Regions from separate parts of the Burkholderia sp. GW821-FHT14F03 genome, predicted to be linked through region 2. Evidence: predicted binding sites of a transcription regulator. Region 2 holds the regulator's gene; the other holds the start of a gene.
What was found. Region 2 encodes FNR, which switches genes on or off when oxygen is low (the NO sensors DNR and NnrR bind a similar motif). Its sites were predicted from a motif close to TTGATNNNNATCAA; they were not measured.

Region 1: the regulator FNR is predicted to act here: its motif matches at 2,262-2,275, upstream of AC1RQF_RS28925 (universal stress protein).

The regions. Positions count from the first base shown of each region.
Region 1 covers NZ_JBXAPG010000057.1:30,685-39,333, reverse strand. Annotated here, with positions in the region: partial or broken gene AC1RQF_RS28930 (YadA family autotransporter adhesin) at 1-1,576, shown strand, start outside; gene AC1RQF_RS28925 (universal stress protein) at 1,719-2,186, opposite strand; gene AC1RQF_RS28920 (PAS domain S-box protein) at 2,461-4,554, shown strand; gene AC1RQF_RS28915 (response regulator) at 4,551-5,198, shown strand; gene AC1RQF_RS28910 (cysteine hydrolase family protein) at 5,507-6,100, opposite strand; gene AC1RQF_RS28905 (nucleotidyltransferase family protein) at 6,240-6,842, shown strand; gene AC1RQF_RS28900 (hypothetical protein) at 6,946-7,083, shown strand; gene AC1RQF_RS28895 (methyl-accepting chemotaxis protein) at 7,275-8,649, shown strand, end outside.
Region 2 covers NZ_JBXAPG010000056.1:6,705-20,747, forward strand. Annotated here, with positions in the region: gene AC1RQF_RS28565 (molybdopterin-dependent oxidoreductase) at 1-80, shown strand, start outside; gene AC1RQF_RS28570 (c-type cytochrome) at 95-502, shown strand; gene AC1RQF_RS28575 (LysE/ArgO family amino acid transporter) at 663-1,280, opposite strand; gene AC1RQF_RS28580 (LysR family transcriptional regulator ArgP) at 1,388-2,281, shown strand; gene fnr (fumarate/nitrate reduction transcriptional regulator Fnr) at 2,315-3,064, opposite strand; gene AC1RQF_RS28590 (universal stress protein) at 3,201-3,668, opposite strand; gene AC1RQF_RS28595 (SMP-30/gluconolactonase/LRE family protein) at 3,872-4,810, shown strand; gene AC1RQF_RS28600 (short chain dehydrogenase) at 4,825-5,427, opposite strand; gene AC1RQF_RS28605 (DUF3005 domain-containing protein) at 5,553-5,945, opposite strand; gene AC1RQF_RS28610 (HlyU family transcriptional regulator) at 6,227-6,463, shown strand; gene epsC (serine O-acetyltransferase EpsC) at 6,571-7,494, shown strand; gene AC1RQF_RS28620 (SDR family oxidoreductase) at 7,611-8,414, opposite strand; gene folE (GTP cyclohydrolase I FolE) at 8,415-9,083, opposite strand; gene AC1RQF_RS28630 (LysR family transcriptional regulator) at 9,167-10,090, opposite strand; gene pobA (4-hydroxybenzoate 3-monooxygenase) at 10,206-11,429, shown strand; gene AC1RQF_RS28640 (3-oxoacid CoA-transferase subunit A) at 11,552-12,265, shown strand; gene AC1RQF_RS28645 (CoA transferase subunit B) at 12,284-12,928, shown strand; gene AC1RQF_RS28650 (3-carboxy-cis,cis-muconate cycloisomerase) at 12,999-14,043, shown strand, end outside.

The DNA.
Region 1 (8,649 bases), on a different contig from region 2:
CCTGTCGACCGCCAACAGCCAGATCACCTCCCTGTCGACCTCGACCTCCACCGGCATCGGTTCGCTGTCCACCGGCTTGTCGACGACCAACAGCACTCTCACCTCGCTGTCGACCTCCGCCTCCACCGGCATCGGCTCGCTGTCCACCGGCCTCAGCACGACCAACAGCAACATGACATCGCTGTCCACCTCGACCTCGACCAGCATCGGCTCCCTGTCGACGAGCCTCAGCTCGATCACGACCAACACGACCAATCTCGGCACGAGCACCGCCGAGGCGCTCGGCGGCGGCACGACCTACGATCCCGCCACGGGCAAGATCTCGTCGCCGTCGTACGTCACCTACAACAACGACGGCACGACCACCACCAACCAGAACGTCGGCGCCGCGGTCGACAACATCAACGCGAAGGGCATCAAGTACTTCCACGCGAACTCGACTGAGGCGGACAGCGAAGCCACCGGCGAAAACAGCGTCGCGATCGGCCCGAACGCGAAGGCGAACCTCGCCAACTCGGTGGCGATCGGCAACGGCGCGACGACTTCGGCCGCGGTCGGCGTCTCGTCGTCGAGCGTCGGCGGCGTGACCTTCGGCGGCTACGCCGGCGCGAACCCGATCGGCACCTTCAGTGTCGGCGCGCCCGGCCAGGAGCGCCAGGTCACCAACGTCGCCGCCGGCCGTGTGAGCGCCGACAGCACGGATGCCGTCAACGGCAGCCAGCTGTTCGCGACCAACAGCCATGTCGCCTCGCTGTCGACAAGCCTGAACACGACCAACAGCAATGTCGCGTCGCTGTCCACCGGTCTGTCGACCACCAACAGCAACGTCGCGTCGCTGTCGACCTCGACCTCGACCAGCATCAGCTCGCTGTCCACCGGCCTGTCGACCACCAACAGCAACGTGACATCGCTGTCGACCTCCACCTCGACCGGCATCAGCTCGCTGTCCACCAGCCTGTCGACCACCAACAACACGGTGAATTCGCTGTCCACGAGCGTGACGAACATCAACAACCAGATTTCGAACCTGTCGACGTCGGTCACGAGCAACTCGGGCATCGCCGCCGACTCGAAGGGCGACGGCACGGATCGTCCGACCGTCACCGCCGGCTCGAACTCGGTCGCGATCGGCTCGAACTCGAATGACGGCGGCCGCAACAACGTTGTGTCGGTCGGCAGCGCGGAGCAGCAGCGCCAGATCACCAACGTCGCGCCCGGCACGCAGGGCACCGATGCGGTGAACCTGAACCAGTTGAACGGCTCGGTCGCATCCGGCGTGAGCCAGGCGAACAACTACACCGACCAGCGCTTCAACGACACCAACCGCGCCATCAACGATGTCGCGAAAAACGCTTACTCGGGTATCGCCGCCGCGCTCGCGATGCCGAACCTCACGCCGTCGGCCCCGGGCCGCACGGTGGCCGGGGTCGGCGTCGGCAGCTACAAGAGCGGCAAGGCGGTCGCCGTCAGCGTCACGCACCGCTCGGAAAACGGCCGCTGGCTCGTGAACGGCGGCGTCGCGGCGACGTCGAGCGGCGACACGGGCGTGCGCGCGCAGGTCGGCTACGAGTGGTGAGATCGCACTGCGCCGTCGCGCGCAACATTGATCTGGATCAATGCGGCGCGACGCACGCTTTCTAGACTGACAACGAGAGCAGGCGCGCCGCACGGCGCGCCTGGCAGTTCTCGTGCCTTCACGCCCGGCCTCCGGGCGTTTTTTATGCCCGTCGCGCGGGCTCCGGCCCATCGCGCAGCAGCAACACCGGACGATCGGCGAGCCGCAACAACGATTCGGCGACGCTGCCGAGCAGCAGTCGCCGCAGGCCATGACGCCCACGCGTGCCCATCACGATCAGGTCCGCGTCGAATTCGCCCGCGGTCCGCATCAGCACGGTCGCCACGTCCTCGCCGTAGGCATCGAGCGCGCGCACCGACCCCTTCACCCGATGGCGTTCGAACTGCGCGCGCGCCGCTTCGAGCGCCGCCGTCGCGACCTCGACGGCCCGATCCCGATCGTCTCCGGCCTCGGCGAAGCCGGATTCGACATCGACCAGCTGCGACCGATGCTCGACGACGCACGCCGCGGTAATCATTCCATCGCCGGCAACGGCGATCCTGATCGCTTCATCAAGCGCAACCTGCGCACTGTGGCTGCCGTCGACCGCCACGAAGATCCGTTTGTACATAAGCCTCTCCCGATTCGGAAAAACCGCGTGGAACGCGTTCCACCAGCAGTCTCGCGCGCCGCCCGCCCGGCCTGCTTGACCCGCATCAAGCCTCCGGAACACACGTGCGGCATCGATACGCACGCCCCCGCGCAGGACGCGGGTCTGGTTCCGATTGGCAAAAAACAAGTAAAACGCGCACAATTTCACATTGTCCATTCAGGACGGGACCCCGGCTCGCGCGCCGCGACAGACGCCGGACCACCGGCGCCGGGTTCCGTCATCGTAGAGATTCATGACCGCTAGCGGAACCTCTTCCCGACACGGCGACGCGAGCACCACGGACGCCGCGCGTGTTTCGTGGCTGCACGCCCGTCCCGCGTCGATCACACTCGTCGCGTTCGCGCTCGGCGCGGCGGCCTCGCTCGGCGTGGCCGGCTTCGTCGAAGCGCGCTGGCAAGCCGCCGCGCATGCCCGCTTCGAGCGGCGCGCCACGCACCTGACCGAAGCCCTGCGCCGCGAGCTGAGCGCGGGAGCGGCCGCGCTGGACGGCGCGCGCGGCGCGCTCTCGCTCGTCCGCGCACCCGGCCAGGACGCCTGGAACACCTACGTCTCGACGCTCGATCTCGACGGCAACCGCACGCCGGTGCGCGCGCTCGGCTTCGCCGCCGCGCGGCCCGGCGCGACGGCGGCGGGCGGCCCGCCCAGCGCGCTGCCGATCAGCGTCACCCGCTTCGCGCCGCCCACCGTCGAGCTGCCCGCCGACATGGGCGCGCGCGACGCCGGCGCGCTCTGGCGCGCGGCCGACACCGGCCAGGTGGCGCTCGCGGTCCGCGACGCGAGCGACGGCCATCCGGCCGCGCTGACGCTGTTCCTGCCGGTCTACCGGCCGGACAGCGTGCCGGTGTCGCGCGAGGTGCGCCGCGCGGCGCTCGAAGGCTTCGTGTTCGCCTCGCTGAACGTGCGCCGCGTATTCGAGCAGGCGAGCGCCGACGAGCGCGGCATCGGCATCAGCGCCTCGCGCGCCGGCGACCTCACGCCGCTGTTCGCGGCCGACGCCGGCACCGACGATATCGCGATGCCCGGCCGGCAGTGGCGCCAGACCGACGTCCTGCGCTTCGGCGGCGACACGCTCACGCTCGCCTACACCGCCGACATCCGCGCGGGCACGGCGGGCGCGGCCGACCTGTGGACCGCGCTGGTCGCGGGCGGCCTCGCCGGTTCGGCCGTGCTGGCCGCCGCGCTCTATCAGATCGTGCGTCGCCGCGCGACCGTCGTCGTCGACGCGCCGGGCTCGCTCAACGAAGCCCGGATGATGGGCATCATCCGCTCGTCGATGGAAGCGATCATCACGATCGACGAAGCACAGACCGTCGTGATCTTCAATCCGATGGCCGAACGCGTGTTCGGCGTATCGGCGATGGAAGCGATCGGCGCGCCGCTGTCGCGCTTCATTCCCGAGCGCTTCCGGGGCGCGCACGCGAAGCACGTCGAGCAGTTCGGCGTGACCGGCGTATCGGAGCGACAGATGGGCCGGCAACGCGTGCTGTTCGGCCAGCGCGCGAGCGGCGAGGAATTTCCGATCGAGGCGTCGATCTCGCAGATCCGCGAAGGCAACGGCAAGCTGTACACCGTGATGCTGCGCGACATCACCGCGCGGCTGCGCGGCGAGGATGCGCTGCGCCAGTCGCGCGAGGAGCTGCGCGAGCTGTCGGCGAACCTGCAGAACGTGCGCGAGGAAGAAAAGACCCGCATCGCGCGCGAGCTGCACGACGATCTCGGCCAGCAGCTGACCGCGCTGAAGATGGACCTGTCCGCGCTCGAGCACGCGCTCGCCCACCCGGCGCCGGGCGCCACGCCCGCCGTGCCCGAGCAGTTGCGCGGCATGCATCGGCTGATCGACTCGACGGTGGCGTCGGTGCGGCGCATCGCGGCGGATCTGCGCCCGGTGATGCTCGACGACCTCGGGCTCGTGCCCGCGATCGAATGGCTCGCGCAGGATTTCACGAACCGCTACGGCATCGAGGTCGAACGCGACATCGAGCCCGGCGATACGGCATTCAACAGCAACGGCGCGACCACCCTGTTCCGGATCGTCCAGGAGGCGCTCACCAATGTCGCGCGTCACGCGGACGCGACGGAGGTGGCGCTCGCGCTGACGATCGACGAGGGCAACTGCACGCTGCGCATCGCCGACAACGGCCGCGGCGCGCCGGACGCCGACGCCGCGCCGCGCCGCCTGGACAAGTCGTTCGGCCTGATCGGCATCCGCGAACGCGCGCACATGCTGGGCGGCATGGTGACGATCGATACCGGCCGCGACCGCGGCTTCTCGATCACGGTCACGTTCCCGCTGCAATCGATCCAACAGGAAACGTCGCCTTCATGATCCAGGTCCTACTCGCAGACGATCACGCGCTCGTGCGCGACGGTCTGCGCCATATTCTGCGCAGCGCCACCGGCTTCAACGTCGCGGGCGAGGCGTTCGACAGCACCACCACCATCGCGCTCGTGCGTTCGACGCCGGCCGACGTGCTGGTGCTCGACCTGTCGATGCCCGGCCGCAACGGCGTCGAGCTGATCAAGCAGATCAAGGACGAGAAGCCCGCGCTGCGGATCCTCGTGCTCACCATGCATGCCGAGCAGCAATACGCGGTGCGCGCGTTCCGCGCCGGCGCGTCGGGCTACCTGACCAAGGAAAGCGCGAGCGCCGAGCTGGTCGGCGCGGTCACGAAGGTGGCGTCGGGCGGGGTGTACGTCAGCCTCGCGATGGCCGAGCGCTTCGCGCAGAGCCTCAACGAGCCCGCCGACACGCTGCCGCACCACCGGCTGTCCGACCGCGAATTCGACGTGTTCCGCCGCATCGCGGTCGGGCAGACGCTGTCGGAAATCGCGCAGGAGCTGTGCGTGAGCGCGAAGACCGTCAGCACCTACAAGACGCGGATCCTGGAGAAGATGCAGATGCCGCATGAAGCGGCGCTCGTGCGCTATGCGTTGCGGCACAAGCTGGTCGATGACGTGGATGAGGGTTGAGGGGCGCCGCGCGGCCGCTTCACGCGCGATCGCTCCCATGATGTGAGGCGCCGGCCGCGGCCCTGGAGTGATCTCCGCGTCTCCCTACCGTATCGCCCGCTGATGGCGTGGTCCGCTTCGCGTGCGGCGTACCTGCTGCTGCCCCTTTCGCGCGCGCCGATGCGCCGATCCGAGCCCGTTCACCGGGCGCGCCGCGCACCGCCCGGCAACGCATTCGTCACGCGAAACCCGAGGGAAGGCGCGCCGCGCCCCAGGTTCCGCGCATTGCCGAAAGCCGCATGCCCCCCGGACAGGCGCGCGGTCGCACGTCACCCCTCGCCCCGCCGCGCCTCTTCCGCCAGCCCCACGATTTCCGCCGTCGTCATGATGCGCGCGTAATCCATTGCAAGATTGCTAAGCGACAACGCGTGGATCTCCTCCGCGCGCCACAGCCTGCCCGCCAGATCGCACCGGTCGAACGTGAACGCGCCATCCGAGGCGACCACGGTCTCGAAACCGAGGTTGCCTGCCGAGCGCGCGGTCGATTCCACCGAGTTGTTCGTGATCACCCCCGCGATCACGAGCTGCGCGATGCCGCGCTCGCGCAGCCGGCGCTCGAGCCCCGTCGCGACAAAGGCATCCGGCACCTGCTTCTCGACCACCTGTTCCGACGCCCGCGGCATGAACGCCGCCTGGAACAGCGCGCCGGGCTGCCCCGGCCAGAACACCGAGTCCGGATCGCGCGACACATGGCGCACGTGCACGACGGGCCGCGCCGTCCGCCGCCAGCAGACGAGCAATTCGCCGATCCGCTCCTCCGCATCGGGCTGGTTGCGCCGCCCCAGCTTCGGGTGATGAATGCCCTGCTGGAGATCGATCAACAACAAGGCGGCATTCGCATCGAGGCGCGCGGGCTGGTTCATGTCGGCATGTCGCGAATGGGTCGCGTGTGGTCGGATCGGGATGCCGCGATTGTAGCGTTCGTTCTCCGGAATACACCGTACTTGCGATCATGCGCGCCGCCCTGCACAATCGCAGCACATTTCCCCCGCCGACGCCGCCATGACTCATGCCTCACTCGCTACCGGCGTCCTCCTGGCCGCGGGCCTCGGCACCCGCTTCGATCCGAGCGGTGTGCACAGCAAGCTCCTCGCTCCGCTCGCCGACGGCACGCCGGTCGCCGTCGCCGCCGCGCGCCGGCTCGCGACCGCCGTCGCCGACGTGATCGCGATCGTGCGCCCCGGCGCCGAACGGCTCGCGCTGCTGCTCAACGAGGCGGGCTGCCAGGTGCTCTATACCGCGGACGCCGAGCGCGGCATGGGCGCGAGCCTCGCCGCCGCCGTGCGCGCGAGCGCCGACGCCGATGGCTGGATCGTCGCGCTCGCGGACATGCCGTGGATCGCGCCCGCCACGATCGAGACGCTCGCCCGCACGCTCGACAGCGGCGCGGCCTCGATCGTGGCGCCCGCCTATCGCGGCCAGCGCGGCCATCCGGTCGGCTTCGCCGCGCACCATTACGAGGCGCTCGTCGCGCTCGACGGCGACGCGGGCGCGCGCACGCTGCTCACGACGCACCCCGTCACGCTGCTCGACTTCGACGACCCCGGCGTGCTGCGCGACGTCGACACCCCCGCCGACCTCGCGCCGCCCGCCTCGCCCGCTTGATTCGCGCCTGCGCACGATCGCCCGGCAAAGCGTCCGCCGATTGGCTATAACGGAAAGGATGGCCGTCGCCGTGCGACGGCGCCCCGCGACCTCGGAGACGCCGATGTCCGACCACACCACGCCGCTGCCCGACCCACCCGCCGATCCCACCCGCGATCCGGAAGACGATCCGCTCGCGCCCGGCCATCACGAACGTCCGCAGGAACCGCCCGAAGGCCCCCCCAGCAAGGACCCTGTGTAGTCCCGCAAGCACGCCACGGGTCCGGTCAACGCGACGCCCCAGCTGCCCGCCGTTTCCGCACGGCGTGGCACCATCATGCCCGTTCGTCGCCTAGGGAATTCCCTGTCTGCGCCCGGCCGCGCGCCCGGCCGACAAACAGTGATCCCCATTCGCACCATCGGTGCGGGCCACTCGACTCCTTGCGGACCACCATGCGCAACCTGACTCTGAATCAAAAGCTCGCGTCGATGATCGTCGTTCTGTGGTTGGGCTTGTTATTGATCGGAGCATTGGGCGCATGGCAAAACCGTGCATCGATGATCTCGGACCGCCGCGACCAGCTGGCCGCGCTGATCAATCAGGCCTATCACGTCACCGACCACTACTACAAGCTGTCGCAGCAAGGCGCGCTGTCGGAAGCCGACGCGAAGCGCGAGGCGCTCGTCGCGATCGCCGCGATGCGCTACGGCGGCGACGGCTACATCTCGATCAACGATTCGAAACCCGTGATCGTGATGCATCCGATCAAAACCGAGCTGACCGGCAAGGATGTGTCGGGCATGACCGACCCGGCGGGCAAGCACCTGTTCGTCGAGATCGTCAAGGCGGGCAATCAGGGCGCCTTGGGCTACGTCGAGTACCTGTGGCCGAAGCCCGGCAACGACAAGCCGGTCGAGAAGACCAGCGTGGTCCAGCGCTTCGCGCCGTGGGACTGGTACCTCGTGACCGGCATGTACATGAACGACGTGCGCGCGGCGGTGCTCGCCAGCATCGGCCGCTGGTTCGCGATGACGCTCGTGCTCGGCCTGATCGCGACGGGCCTGATGGCGCTGGTGCTGCGCAGCGTGCGCCGCAGCCTCGGCGGCGATCTCGAGGACGCCGTCAGCACCGCGCGGCGCATCGCGCAGGGCGACCTGACCGCGCACGTCGACGTGCGCCACGAGAACGGCGCGAGCCTGCTCCATGCGCTGCACGCGATGCAGGCGAGCCTCGTCGACATGGTGTCGCGCGTGCGGCTCGGCACCGACAACATCCATGTCGGCGCGAACGAGATCGCGGCCGGCAACACCGACCTGTCGCAGCGGACCGAGGAGCAGGCGGCAGCGCTCGTGCAGACCGCGTCGAGCATGGATGAAATGACCTCCAACGTGCGGCAGAACGCCGACAGCGCCGCACAGGCCGCCGAGCTGGCCGACCAGGCGGCGCAGATCGCGCAGCGCGGCAACGCGGTGGTGGACGACGTGGTGCGCACGATGACCGCGATCACCGACAGCTCAACCAAGATCAGCGACATCATCGGCGTGATCGACGGCATCGCGTTCCAGACCAACATTCTCGCGCTGAACGCGGCGGTGGAAGCGGCGCGCGCGGGCGAACAGGGACGCGGCTTCGCGGTGGTGGCGGGCGAAGTGCGCACGCTCGCGCAGCGTTCCGCGACCGCGGCGAAGGAGATCAAGATCCTGATCGAATCGTCGAACCAGACGGTCGGGCATGGCGCATCGCTGGTCAGCCATGCGGGCGCGACGATGGGGGAAATCGTGCAGTCGGTGCGGCGCGTGAACGAGATCCTCGAGGAGATCAGCCACG
Region 2 (14,043 bases):
CGCAGCCGCTGCAATCGAACTGGAACGGTTCGGGTTTCATGCGCAACGGTGTCGAATCCGTTGCGCTGCACGTGATCTGATCGGGGAGACCGGCATGAAGCATCGAGCACTGTGTTGGCTGCTGATCGTGGGCGTGGCGGGCGTCGCGGGCGTGGTCGCGTTCCGCGCGTGGCTGCCGGACGGGCGTGTCGGCGCGCGGCGCGAGCCTGCGCGCGCCGTGGCGTTCTCGGTCGTGGATGTGAGCCTGCCGGTGAGCCGTGAGGTGTTTCCGCCCGGGCCCGGCGCGGAGATCGCCAACGGGCAATGCCTGATCTGTCATTCGGCCGGCATGGTGATGCGCCAGCCGCCGCTGACGCTGCGGGAATGGACGGCGATCAACAACAAGATGCGGGTGGCCTACGGTGCGCCGCTGCCGGCCGAGCAGGTCGATACGCTCGCGCAGTACCTGTATCGGATCAACGGCCGCGCGGAAGGGGCGGCTCGGGCCGAGCCGGCGCATTGACGTGAGCGATGGGCGGTGCGGACGGGTGGCGCGCGATCAGTTGCGGAGCGAACGCGGCATGTCGCGTGCAATGCGGCTCAGTCGCGCGCGCGGTTCTGTGCATGCTGCGCCGATCCACTGCCTCGCGGCGACGCGGCGCACGGCCGCGCGCATGTGCTCCTCACCGCAGCTGCACGGCCGCGAGGAACAGCACCATGCCGCCGATCGCGCCGTCGAGCACGCGCCACGCGCCGGCGCGGCGGAACAGCGGCGCGAGCAGCCGCGCGCCATAGCCGAGCCCGGTGAACCAGACCAGGCTGACCGCCATCGCGCCGATCGCGAACGCGAGCCGCGCGCCTTCCGGTTCGCGCGCGCCGGCCGTGCCGATCAGCAGGAAGGTGTCGAGATACACGTGCGGATTGAGCCAGGTGAACGCGAGCGTCATCATGACCACCGGCAGCGCGCCTTGCGGCGCGGCCTGGGGTGCGCCGTTCATGTCGAGCGTCGCGTGATTTGGCCGCAGCGCGCGGCGCAATGCATTGAGGCCGAACCACGCGAGATAGGCGAGGCCGACGTACAGCACCGCATGGATGAAGGTCGGGTAACGCTCGACCAGCACCGCCGCGCCGCCGACGCCCGCGCCGATCAGGATCATGTCCGACAGCGCGCACAGCAGCACGATCTTGCCGACGTGCGCACGCATGATGCCCTGCCGCAGCACGAAGGCGTTCTGCGCGCCGATGGTGACGATGAGCGAGCCGCACAGCGCCGCGCCGTGGGAAAAGGCGATCCAGTTCATGATGTTCCGGGGGAAGAAGACGGGGAAAACGACACTCAGGCGCCTAGTCTGCGTTTTCCGGCAGAATAAGAGAAGCTAAATTGCCTAATGCTGATTAAGGAAATCTAATGCTGGACTATGCCTTGCTCGATGCGCTGGCCGCCGTGATCCGCCAGGGTTCGTTCGAACGGGCGGCGAGGGAGCTGAATGTATCGCCGTCCGCGGTGTCGCAGCGCGTGAAGCTGCTCGAGGAGCGCGTGGGCAGCGTGCTCGTGAAGCGAGGCCAACCCTGCGTCGCGACGCCTTCGGGCGCGCTGCTGTGCCGTCACACGGAACGGGTGCAGATGCTGGAGGCCGAGTTGTCCGGCCGCATGCCCGCGCTGCCCGGCGCGCTCGCCGGCCGCTGGCCGAGCTTGCGGGTCGCGGTCAACGACGACAGCGTCGCGACCTGGTTCATCGACGCGATGGGGCCGTTCTGCACGGAGAGCGGCACGCTGCTCGATCTCGTGATCGACGACCAGGACTACACGGCGGAGCGGATTCGCGACGGCAGCGTGCAGGGCGCGGTGACCGCGCAGGCGGAGCCGATCCAGGGCTGCCGCTCGACCCGGCTCGGCCGGATCCGCTATCGCGCGGTCTGTTCGCCCGCGTTTCACGCGCGCTATTTCGCCGATGGCGTGACGCGCGATGCGCTGCAACGCGCGCCGTGCGTGATGTTCAATCCGAAGGACGGTTTGCAGAGGCGTTTCATGCGGCGCGTGACGCGCGCGGAACTGGATCCGCCCCGGCACTGGATTCCGCACGTGGCGGGTTATCTGCGCGCCTGCGAGACGGGCCTGGGCTGGGGCATGTGCCCGGATCGCATGACCGAGCGGCAATTTGCGGCGGGGGAACTGGTCGACCTGTCGGCCGGGCGCACGGTCGACATCGAGCTGTACTGGCAGAGCTGGCGCCTGTCGATCGGCTGGCTCGACGATTTCGGCGCTGCGCTCAAGGCGCGCGCCGCGCAGTTTCTCGATTGACGGGGGCGCGGCGGGCGTGCCGCGCGGCGCGCATCACAGGTGATGCAGGCCCTCGAAATCGACGATCCGCACCATGCGCCCCTGCATCTCGATCAGGCCGCGCTTCTGGAACTTCGACAGCGTGCGGCTGACCGTTTCGAGTGTCATGCCGAGGTAGCTGCCGATATCCTCGCGCGTCATGCGCAGGTTGAACTCGGTCGCGGAGTAGCCGCGCTTCAGGTAGCGCGACGAGATGTCGAGCAGGAAGGCCGCGACGCGCTCCTCCGCGTTCAGCGAGCCGAGCAGCATCGTCTGCGAGGTCTCGCGCACGATCTGTTCGCTCATCAGCTTGTGCATGCGCAGCTGCATCGTGCCGGCCTCCGAGCAGAGCGACTTGAGCGCGCTGTACGGGATCACGCAGACGGAGCTGTCCTCGAGCGCGACGGCGGTGCGCGGATGCGCGTCTTCGCAGATGCCGTCGAGGCCGAGCGCCTCGCCGGCGAGATGCAGGCCGGTGACCTGCTCGCGGCCGTCATGGCGCGTCGCGACCGTCTTCAGCGAACCGGAGCGCACCGCGTAGAGATTGTCGAATGCATCGCCCTCGCGGAACAGCGCTTCGCCGCGCCGCACCGGGCGCGCCGCGCAGATCACCGCTTCGAGGCGCGTCAGCGCATCGGGCGCGAGGCCCTGCGGCATGCACAGATGCCGCATCGAGCAGGTCGAGCAGTGCGTGGCCTGCCGCGGCGCCCAGCTGCCGGCGGCATGGATGGAAACGGGGGAGCGGGCGGCGAGGGGCGTGAGCATGATGGTGGTGGACTCGGGCTTGAATTCGACGAAACCATTGTCCCACCGCAAGCCGGGGCCGTTCAGCGACAAAACGCCGCGATGCGATGCCCGGCTTGCTTGCCGCGCGTCAGGGACGCGCGGCGCGAACGCTTGTTCAGCTTTCCTGAGCGTCCGGATGCGCGGCCGACGGAATCAGCAGGACGGGCAGCGCGGCCTGCCGCACGCATTGCTCGGCGACGCTGCCGAGCACGAGCCGCTTGAAGCCGCGGCGGCCATGCGTGCCGAGCACGAGCAGGTCGGCCTCGAATGCCTTCACGGCGTCGAGGATCAGCGAGGATACGTCCGCGAGCGACGTCGCCTCGTCGACCTTCATCTCGCCCTTCACGCCGGCCGCGCGCATCTGCGCGGTGAACGTCTCCGCGAGATCGCGGCCTTGCGCGATCAGCTGGGTGCGCAGCACGGACGGGTCGTAGCCCGGCACGTTGTAGTAGATCGAGGCGTTTTCGACGATGTAGTGCGGCTGCAGCTCGGCGCCCGCGGACTTGGCGAGCGCGAGCGCCGCCTCGAACGCGTGCCGCGCGGTGTCGCTGCCGTCGACTGCAACCAGGATGCGCTTGTACATGATGTCTCCGTGATGGGATGGACAAGGTGCCGGCGACCGCGCCGGCCGGGTAGGTGGGCGGTTCCCGGGCAGGGTAACTGATTGCGGCCGCGCGCGCAGCGAGCCAGATCAAGGGCGCGGCGATCGGCGGGCGGGCTTGCTACCATGACGGGCGATCGGCGCGCGACCTACCCGCGCCGGCCCCTTGCCACGGAGTGAGTGCGATGAACGAACCCAGCCGCCGCTATCCCGATCCGGCCATCCGGATCCTCGATCCGCGTTTCGAGGCGCTGCGCCACGCGGCCGCCTCGGTCGAATGCCTGTACCAGGGCGCGCGCTGGTCCGAGGGGCCGGTGTGGTTCGGCGATGGGCGTTTCCTGCTGTGGAGCGACATCCCGAACAACCGGATCCTGCGCTGGGACGAGCCGAGCGGCGCGGTGAGCGTGTTCCGGCAGCCGTCGGACAACGCGAACGGCAACACGCGCGACCGGATGGGCCGCCTCGTGACCTGCGAGCACCTGACGCGGCGCGTGACGCGCACCGAGTACGACGGCACGGTGACCGTGCTGGCGGATCGCTTCGAGGGCCGACGCTTCAATTCGCCGAACGACGTGGTCGTCAAATCCGACGGATCGATCTGGTTCACGGATCCATCGTTCGGCATCGAGAGTTTCTATGAAGGCGAGCGCCAGGCTGCCGAGATGCCTGAGCGGGTCTACCGGATCGATCCGCGCGACGGCGCGGTCACGATGGTGCTCGACGATGCGCGCGGCCCGAACGGGCTCGCGTTCTCGCCGGACGAGACCACCTTGTACGTGGTCGAGTCGCGCGCGCGGCCGCGCACGATCCGCGCTTACGCGGTGACGGACGACGGCCGCGCGGTGCGCGACGGGCGCGGCCTGATCGACGCCGGCGCGGGCACGCCGGACGGCTTTCGCGTCGACGTGCACGGCAATCTGTGGTGCGGCTGGGGCATGGGCAGCGACGAACTCGACGGGGTGCGCGTGTTCGCGCCCGACGGCGCGGCGCTCGGCCATATCGCGCTGCCGGAGCGCTGCGCGAATGTCTGCTTCGGCGGCCGTCATCGCAATCGTCTGTTCATGGCGGCGAGCCACGGCCTGTACGCGCTCTATGTGAACACGCAGGGGCTGGCGGGCGGCTGACGCCGCGCCGCGCGTCAGTACCCGACGCGGAACAGCCGGCCCGTTTCCGCGCCTTCCGCGCTGCGGCTGTACGCGAGCGCGGCGCGGCCGACCGGAATCGCCTCGTGGCCGCGGAACAGCGCGCCGTACGCATCGAGCGATTCCTCGAACACGGTCGGGCTCACCAGGTTGATTCGCAGTCCGCGCGGCAGCTCGACCGCGGCGTTGCGCACGAAGCCCGCGAGCGCGCCGTTGACGGCGGCCGCGTTCGAGCCGCCCCGGAACGGCGCATCGCCGATGACGCCGCTCGTCAGCGTGAACGAACCGCCCGCGTTCAGCAGGTGCTGGCCGGCGAGCACCAGGTTGACCTGGCCGAGCAGCTTGTCCGCGAGCCCGACCGCGAACTGCGCGCTGGCGGTCTCGCCGAGCGGGCCGAAGTGCACCGAGCCGGTCGCGGCGATCACGGCGTCGACCGGTCCGACCGCGTGGTACATGCGCTGCACGCTGTCGATGTCCTTGAGGTCGACCCGCACGTCGCCGTGCGAGCGGCCGGCCGCGACGATCTCGTGGCGGGGTTTCAGTTCGTTGACGATGGCGCTGCCCAGCGTGCCGGAGGCGCCGACGATCAGGATCTTCATGCTGGATTCCGAAACGGAGAATGACCGCCGATTGTCGCGATGCAGCGGCGCGCGAACAAGCCGCCCGCATGATCAGGTGTCGAAACCCAGGGTTTCGAATCGCCCCGCAAGGGGGCGCGCCGGCGTCAGCGCGGGATCGGCGCGAACTCGAACACGCGTTCGGCGCGCACGGGCCGGACCGGGCAGTGCGCGCGCCCGCGGGGCCGGACCCACGCGTCGGGATCGAAGCGGCCGCGCGGTTCGGCCGCGAAGCCTTTGTCGATCACCATGTAGCCGGCGCGCGGCGCGCATTGCGGATGATTGCCGCCGATCCGGCTGTCGTAGCCGGCGAAGCCGTCGGGCGTTTCGGGCATGGCGTTGTCGAGCGAGGCGTTGCTGGTGGCGATCTGGTCGGGCGGCAGCGTGCCGTTCGCGAGGCGCGCGGCGTCGCGCTGCTTGCCGTCGGTGTCGACGGTGCTGTCGTGGGTGGCGTCGTTGTCCAGTTCGACGCTGCGCGGATGCGGCAGGGGCGCGGACATGGTGTTCTTCCTGGCGGCGGGAGCAGCCCGGATCACAGCAAGACCCGTTCCGGGGACCACGGGAAAAGGCGAGCGGGCGGCCGCCGCGGCCGCGCCGGGACCTTCGGGTTCGGGAGGATTTATTTCAACTAGAAGCCCCGATTTCTACAGAGTATGATTCCTTTCCAGCGAGGCCGCACGAACCCGTGCCGGGCGTGCGTCCCGGCCCGCATCGGGCGCCGCAGCACCCCTGACGGACGGGTAGTGAAGAAGAAGTGAAGGGACTAGAGGTGGGCGGACTCATGCACATGACGACTACGGCATTCACGCATCGCGGTTATCTGCTCAACTGCACGCCGGCGCGCGCCGGCGACGGCTCGTTCCAGCCTTATGTGGTGATCTCCCGATCGAGCGACGGCGAGCTGGTCGCCAATCGTTTTTTTCCATCCGACCTGCACTTCAGCAACGAAGACGCCGCGATCGCCCACGCGCGCGATTGGGCGGTGCGATGGATCGACGCGAGCAGCATCACGATCTAGCACGACGAATCGCGACCGTCGCTCGCGCGGAAAAAACGCGGTAATCTTGCGGACCCGTCACTTTTTTTCCGCGGCCGTGCGTCGTGTGTGGCCGTATGTTCCTGTCTATGCCGAAATCAGCTGTTCGAAACTGGGGCCTCGATCAGATCGTGGCCGCATTGCGCGAATCGCGCGAGACCCTGCATCGCACGCGTCACCCGCTCGGCATCCGCGAGCTGCCGTCGCGCGATGCGATCTGCAAGATCGTCAACGGCCTGCGCGCCTCGCTGTTCCCGACGCACTACGGCGCGCCGGACCTGACGGACGAAAGCGTCGATTTTTACGTCGGCCATACGCTTGAAAGCACCCTGCGCATCCTGTCCGAGCAGATCCGCCGCGCGCTGCCGTTCCTGCCCGAGCATGCGGATACGCCGGGCGCCGAGCTGGAGACGCGCGCGTTCGAGATCGCGCGCGAATTCGGCACGCAGCTGCCCGACATCCGCGCGCTGCTCGTGAGCGACATCCAGGCCGCCTACGCGGGCGATCCGGCCGCGCAGCACGTCACCGAGATCCTGCTGTGCTATCCGGGCGTGTTCGCGATGATGCATCACCGGCTCGCACATGCGCTGCATCTGCTCGGCGTGCCGCTCCTCGCGCGTTTCATCAATGAAATCGCGCACTCGGCGACCGGCATCGACATCCACCCGGGCGCGCGGATCGGCCCGAGCTTCTTCATCGACCACGGCACCGGCGTGGTGATCGGCGAGACGGCGATCATCGGCGAGCGGGTGCGCGTCTACCAGGCGGTCACGCTCGGCGCGAAGAGCTTCCCGGCCGACGGCGACGGCGCGCTCGTGAAGGGCAATGCGCGGCATCCGATCGTCGAGGACGACGTGGTGATCTATGCGGGCGCGACGATCCTCGGCCGCGTGACGATCGGGCGCGGCTCGGTGATCGGCGGCAACGTGTGGCTCACGCACAGCGTGCCGCCGGGCAGCAACGTCGCGCAGGGCAAGATCCGCGAGGGCGGCGGCCCGGTCGACAAGGGCTGAATCGAAGGGGCGGGCCGGGCCCGCCGAGAGGCGGCCGGCGCGCGGCGGGGATGCCGCGCGCCGGCCGCCTTGTCATGTCGCGGTGCAAGATCCGCGCATGCCGCGCGGCGCGCCGGCTAGCGCCGGCCGCCCGGCGAGCGATGCTTGTAGAGCACGTCCTGGTCGACGCGGATCAGGTTCTGGCCCGCATCGACCACGAAATCGACGCCGTTGTACGCGGGCTCCGTCAGCAGCAGGATCGCATCGCCGACATCGTCGGGCCCGGCAATCCGCCCGAGCGGCGTCGCGGCGCGGCTCGCATGCTCGAAATCGGCCTGGGTCTGGTCGTCGCTCGGCAGCATCAGGCCCGGAAACACCGCGTTCACGCGCAGCACCGGCGCCGCCGACAGCGCGAGCATCTGCGTCAGGTTGCCGAGCGCCGCCTTCGCGACCGTGTAGCTGAAGTGGTCGCGGTGGAAGTTCTCCTTGATCTTCTGGTCGACCACGTTGATCACCACGCCCTGCGTGCCCGCCGCCTGCGCGCGCGCATGGTAGGCGCGCGTGAGCAGGAGCGGCGCGCGGCAGTTGACCGCCCACGCGGCGTCGAGCGCCGCGAGGTCGAAGCTCGGGAAATGATCCTGCCAGAACACCGACGCGTTGTTGACCAGCACGTCGAGCCGCCCGAAGCGCGCATAGACCGCATCGACGAGCGCCGTGACCGCGTCCGCCCGGGCGAGGTCCGCCTGCAGCGCGACGGCCTCGATGCCTTGCGCGCCGAGCGCGTCGACGGCTTGGCGCGCGGCCTGTTCCGAACGATCGTAGTGCAGCGCGACGCGGTAGCCGCGCGCGCCGAAGCGGCGCGCGAATGCGAGGCCGGCGCGTCGCGCGGCGCCGGTGACGAGGACGACGGGCGCGCCCGTCGGGATAGTGCGGGACGACATTTACGTATTCGTCAGGTTGACGGCCGAGGGGTTGGACACGATCGACAGGAACTCGCGGCGCGTGGCCGGATCGGTGCGGAACGTGCCGAGCATCCGCGACGTGACCATCTCGACGCCGGGCTTGTGGATGCCGCGCGTCGAGATGCACTGGTGCGCCGCTTCGAGGATCACGCCGACGCCCTTCGGCTGCAGCACGTCGAACAGCGTGTCGGCGATCTGCACGGTCATCTTTTCCTGGATCTGCAGGCGCTTCGCGAACGCATCGACGAGCCGCGCGAGCTTCGAGATGCCGACCACGCGGTGATTCGGCAGGTAGGCGACGTGCGCGCGCCCGATGATCGGCACCATGTGGTGCTCGCAGTAGCTCTCGAAGCGGATGTCCTTCAGCACGATCATTTCGTCGTAGCCGTCGACCTCGCTGAAGGTGCGCGCGAGGATGTCGCGCGGCTCGAGCGCGTAGCCCGCGAAGAATTCCTCGTAGGCGCGCACGACGCGCGCCGGCGTATCGAGCAGTCCTTCACGTGCGGGATCGTCGCCGGCCCAGCGCAGCAGCACGCGTACGGCCGCCTCGGCCTCCTCGCGGCTCGGCCGCGCGGGGACGGCGCTCGCGCGCGACGCCTTGCGGGGGGATTTGCCGGCCGCCGCGCGGGGCGCCTTCTCTTTGACCATGCCTGAACTCCTGTCTAGCGGGCCGCGCCACGCGGCCGATCGGGCATTGTTTCATGCTTTCGTCGCACGCGCCCGGTGGGCGGTCATTTCGGCCATTCGTCGAGCGCGTCGTTGAACAGCCCGGCGACCACGCCGCGCAGCCAGCCGACGCGCGCGTCGTTGTGGAACTTGCGGTGCCAGTGCTGGCGCAGATCGAAGCGCGGCAGCGCCAGCGGCGGCTCGACCAGCATGATCGACGCATGCTCGGCCGCGTAGGCGTAGCCGATCGCGTGCGGCACGGTCGCGATCAGGTCGGTGCGCCCGAGGATGAACGGCAGGCTCATGAAGTGCGGCGTCTCCAGCACCGCGCGCCGGCGCAGCCGCGCTTTCGCGAGGTGGCGTTCGAGCACCTCCTGGCTGCGGCCGTCCGCGCGCACCACCGCGTGGCCGCAGGCGAGGAACTGTTCGAGCGTCAGCGCGTGCGCGGCGAGCGGATGGCCGCGTCGCATCAGGCAGATGAACCGATGCGTGAACAGACGCTGCTGGAAGAAATTGCCGCCGTCGAGATCGGGGAAATAGCCGACCGCGAGATCGACGTCGCCGCTTTCGAGGCCGCGTTCGACCTCCGCGTGCGGCAGCGACACCGAGCGCAGGTTCGCGTGCGGCGCTTGTTGCGCGAGCGCCTGCAGCAGGCGCGGCAGGAACACGATCTCGCCGACGTCCGACAGCGCGAGCGTGAAGGTGTCGCGGCTCGCCGCCGGATCGAAGCTCGGCGGCGCGACCACGCCGCGCTCGATCTGCGCGAGCGCGGCGCGCGCGGCGGGCAGCAGCGCGAGCGCGCGCGGCGTCGGCTCCATGCCGTGCGAGGTGCGCACGAACAGCGGGTCGCCGAAGTACGCGCGCAGCTTGCCGAGCGCGCTGCTCACGCGCGGCTGGCTCACGCCGAGCAGCTCGCCCGCGCGGCTCACGTTGCGGGCCTCGTCGAGCGCCACCAGGTAGGGAATCAGGTTCAGATCGAGTTCGGGCATGGCCGGACCACTATTCGGAATCGAGATACAAGTTATCGCTTAAATCGCGTTGTCGCATAGTCGGGAAAGCGCTGACAATCGATTCGACTATTCGAATCAACGTTGGAGACACCTCATGCGCACCCAGGTCGCCATCATCGGCGCCGGTCCGTCCGGCTTGCTGCTTTCCCATCTGCTGCACCTGCAAGGCATCGATTCGGTGCTGGTCGAGGCCCGCTCGCGCACCTACTGCGAGAACCGGATCCGCGCCGGCGTGCTGGAGCAGGGTACGGTCGACACGCTGAACGAAGCGGGGCTCGGTGCGCGGATGCGGCGCGAAGGGCTCGTGCACCGCGGCGTCGAGCTGCTGTTCGACGGCGCGCGACACCGCATCGACCTCGCCGCGCTGACGGGCGGCCGCGCGATCACCGTCTACAGCCAGCACGAAGTGGTGCGCGACCTGATCGCGGCGGGCGAAGAACACGGCCACGCGATGCATTTCGAGGTCACGGACGTCGCGCTGCACGACGTGACGGACGCGCATCCCCATGTGACCTTCACCGATGCGCAGGGCCGCGCGATGCGGCTCGATTGCGACTACATCGCCGGCTGCGACGGCTTCCACGGCGTCGCGCGCCAGACCATCCCGGCCGAGCGGCTGCGAACCTTCGAGCGGGTCTATCCGTATGCGTGGCTCGGGATCCTCGCGGACGCGCCGCCGTCGCTCGACGAGCTGGTGTACGCGCATCATGCGCGCGGCTTCGCGCTGTTCTCGATGCGCTCGCCGAGCGTCACGCGGCTTTACCTGCAATGCCGTCCCGACGAGGTGCTCGACGCGTGGCCCGACGCGCGGATCTGGGACGAGCTGCGCACGCGCTTCGCCAACGACAGCGGCTGGCTGCCGGCCGAGGGGCGCATCACGCAGAAGAGCGTGACGCCGATGCGCAGCTTCGTGTCGGAAACGATGCAGTACGGACGCCTGTTCCTCGCGGGCGACGCCGCGCACATCGTGCCGCCGACCGGCGCGAAGGGCATGAATCTCGCGGTGGCCGACGTGCGCGCGCTGGCGCGCGCGCTCGGGGCGCGTTATCGCGACGGCGACGAGGCGGCGCTCGACGCCTATACGGCGACCTGTCTCGACCGCGTGTGGCGGGCCGAGCACTTCTCGTACTTCATGACCAACATGCTGCATCCGAGCGCGGACGACACGCCGTTCGTCAACCGGCTCAAGCTGGCCGAGCTGCGCTACGTGACGCGCTCGCGCGCGGCCGCGCAATCGCTCGCGGAGAACTACGTCGGCCTGCCGTTCGACGATACCTGGTCCGCCCGCCTTGACAAGGCGGAGCACGCGACTCTATGATCGCCTCAACGTTCGCTAATCGAATCTGAGTTCGAATATCGAACATTTCGAGAGTGCGCCCGTCGCGGCGCGTTCGTTCGACGAGCCGCGCGCCGGTGCGCGGATGCGTATCAGGAACCCACATGGTCAACAAGATTTTCGAGTCTCTCCAGGCGGCGGTGGCCGACGTGCACGACGGCGCGACGATCATGATCGGCGGCTTCGGCACGGCGGGCATGCCGGCCGAGCTGATCGACGCGCTGATCGCGCAGGGCGCGCGCGACCTGACGATCGTCAACAACAACGCCGGCAACGGCGAGACGGGCCTCGCGGCGCTGCTGAAGGCGAAGCGGGTGCGCAAGATCATCTGCTCGTTCCCGCGCCAGACCGATTCGCAGGTGTTCGATGCGCTGTACCGCGCGGGCGAGATCGAACTGGAGCTGGTGCCGCAGGGCAACCTGGCGGAACGGATCCGCGCGGCGGGTGCGGGGATCGGCGGCTTCTTCTCGCCGACCGGCTACGGCACGAAGCTCGCCGAGGGGCGGGAAACCCGCGTGATCGATGGCAAGCCCTACGTATTCGAAGCGCCGATCCACGCCGATTTCGCGCTCGTGAAGGCGTACCGGGGCGACCGCTGGGGCAACCTCGTGTATCGCAAGACCGCGCGCAACTTCGGCCCGGTGATGGCGAGCGCCGCGAAGACGACCATCGCCCAGGTGTCGGCGGTGGTGCCGCTCGGCGGCCTCGATCCGGAACAGGTCGTCACGCCCGGCATCTTCGTCAAGCGGGTCGTCGAGGTGCCGCAGGCCGCGCATGCGGCCGAACTGGCCGCGCAACGCGCGGCGCATGCCGCCTGAGCCGGCGAGGAGAACACGATGCAACGATTGACCCGCGACCAGATGGCGCAGCGTGTCGCGCAGGACATTCCCGAAGGCGCGTACGTGAACCTGGGCATCGGCGTGCCGACGCTCGTCGCGAACCATCTCGATCCGGGCAAGGAGATTTTCCTGCACAGCGAGAACGGCGTGCTCGGCATGGGCCCCGCGCCCGCGCCGGGGCAGGAGGACGACGAGCTGATCAACGCCGGCAAGCAGCATGTGACGGTGTTGACGGGCGGCGCGTTCTTCCATCACGCGGATTCGTTCGCGATGATGCGCGGCGGCCATCTCGACTACTGCGTGCTGGGTGCGTTCCAGGTCTCGGCGCACGGCGACCTCGCGAACTGGCACACGGGCGCGCCGGATGCGATCCCGGCCGTCGGCGGCGCGATGGATCTCGCGATCGGCGCGAAGCAGGTGTTCGTGATGATGGAGCACCTGACCAAGCAGGGCGAGAGCAAGATCGTCGCGGCATGCTCGTATCCGGTGACGGGCGTGCGCTGCGTGAGCCGTATCTATACCGACCTCGCGGTGCTCGACGTCACGCGCGACGGGCTCGCGGTGCGCGAGATCTGCTCGGACCTGTCGTTCGCCGCGCTCGAGGAACTGACCGGCGTGCCCCTGATCGACGCGACCCGCTGACGCGCCCGGGCCCGGGCGGAGCCCGGCGTCCGGAGGCACAATGCAGATTCCGTCTCCTTTCGTTTCCGTCATGCTAGAAGACAGCGCCCGCCTGACCTCCCTGATCTGCGGCACCGAGCCGCTTAACCGGATCTGGTCGCCGCGCACGACCCTGCAGCGCATGCTCGACGTCGAGGCGGCGCTCGCGCGCGCGCTGGCCGCGCACCGGGTGATTCCGCGCGCGGCGGTCGCGCCGATCGAGGCCGCGTGCGACGCGGCCCGGCTCGATGCCGATGCGCTCGCGCGCGACGCCGCGCTCGGCGGCAATCTCGCGATCCCTCTGGTGCGGCAGCTGACCGCGCGCGTGAAGGAGGCCGACGCCGAGGCGGCGAAATACGTGCATTGGGGCGCGACGAGCCAGGACATCCTCGACACCGGCCTCGTGCTGCAGCTGCGCGACACGTTCGACCTGCTCGATCCGCTCCTGGGCGAGGCCTGCGCCTCGCTCGCGGCGCTGGCGCGCGCGCATCGCGCGACGCCGATGATCGGCCGCACCTGGCTGCAACAGGCCTTGCCGATCACGCTGGGCCTCAAGTTCGCGCAATGGCTCGATGCCTTGCTGCGTCATCGCGAACGGCTCGCCGCGCTGCGCACGCGCGTGCTGGCGCTGCAATTCGGCGGCGCGGCCGGCACGCTCGCGAGCCTGCGCGAGCAGGCGGGCCCGGTCGCGCGCAGCTTGGCCGACGACCTGCGGCTCGACCTCCCGGACGTGCCGTGGCACACGCAGCGCGATCGCATCGCCGAGACGGCGGCTTGCTTCGGCATGCTGATCGGCACGCTCGGCAAGATCGCGCGCGACGTGTCCCTGCAGATGCAGACCGAGGTCGGCGAACTGGCCGAGCCGGCGGCGGCGGGCAAGGGCGGTTCGTCGACGATGCCGCACAAGCGCAACCCGGTCGGCTGCGCCGCCGTGCTGACGGCGGCCGTGCGCGCGCCGGGGCTGGTCGCGACCGTGTTCGCCGGCATGGTGCAGGAGCACGAACGCGCGCTCGGCGGCTGGCAGGCGGAATGGGATGCGCTGCCCGAACTCGCACGGCTCGCGGGCGGCGCGCTCGCGCAGGTGGCGCAGCTCGTCG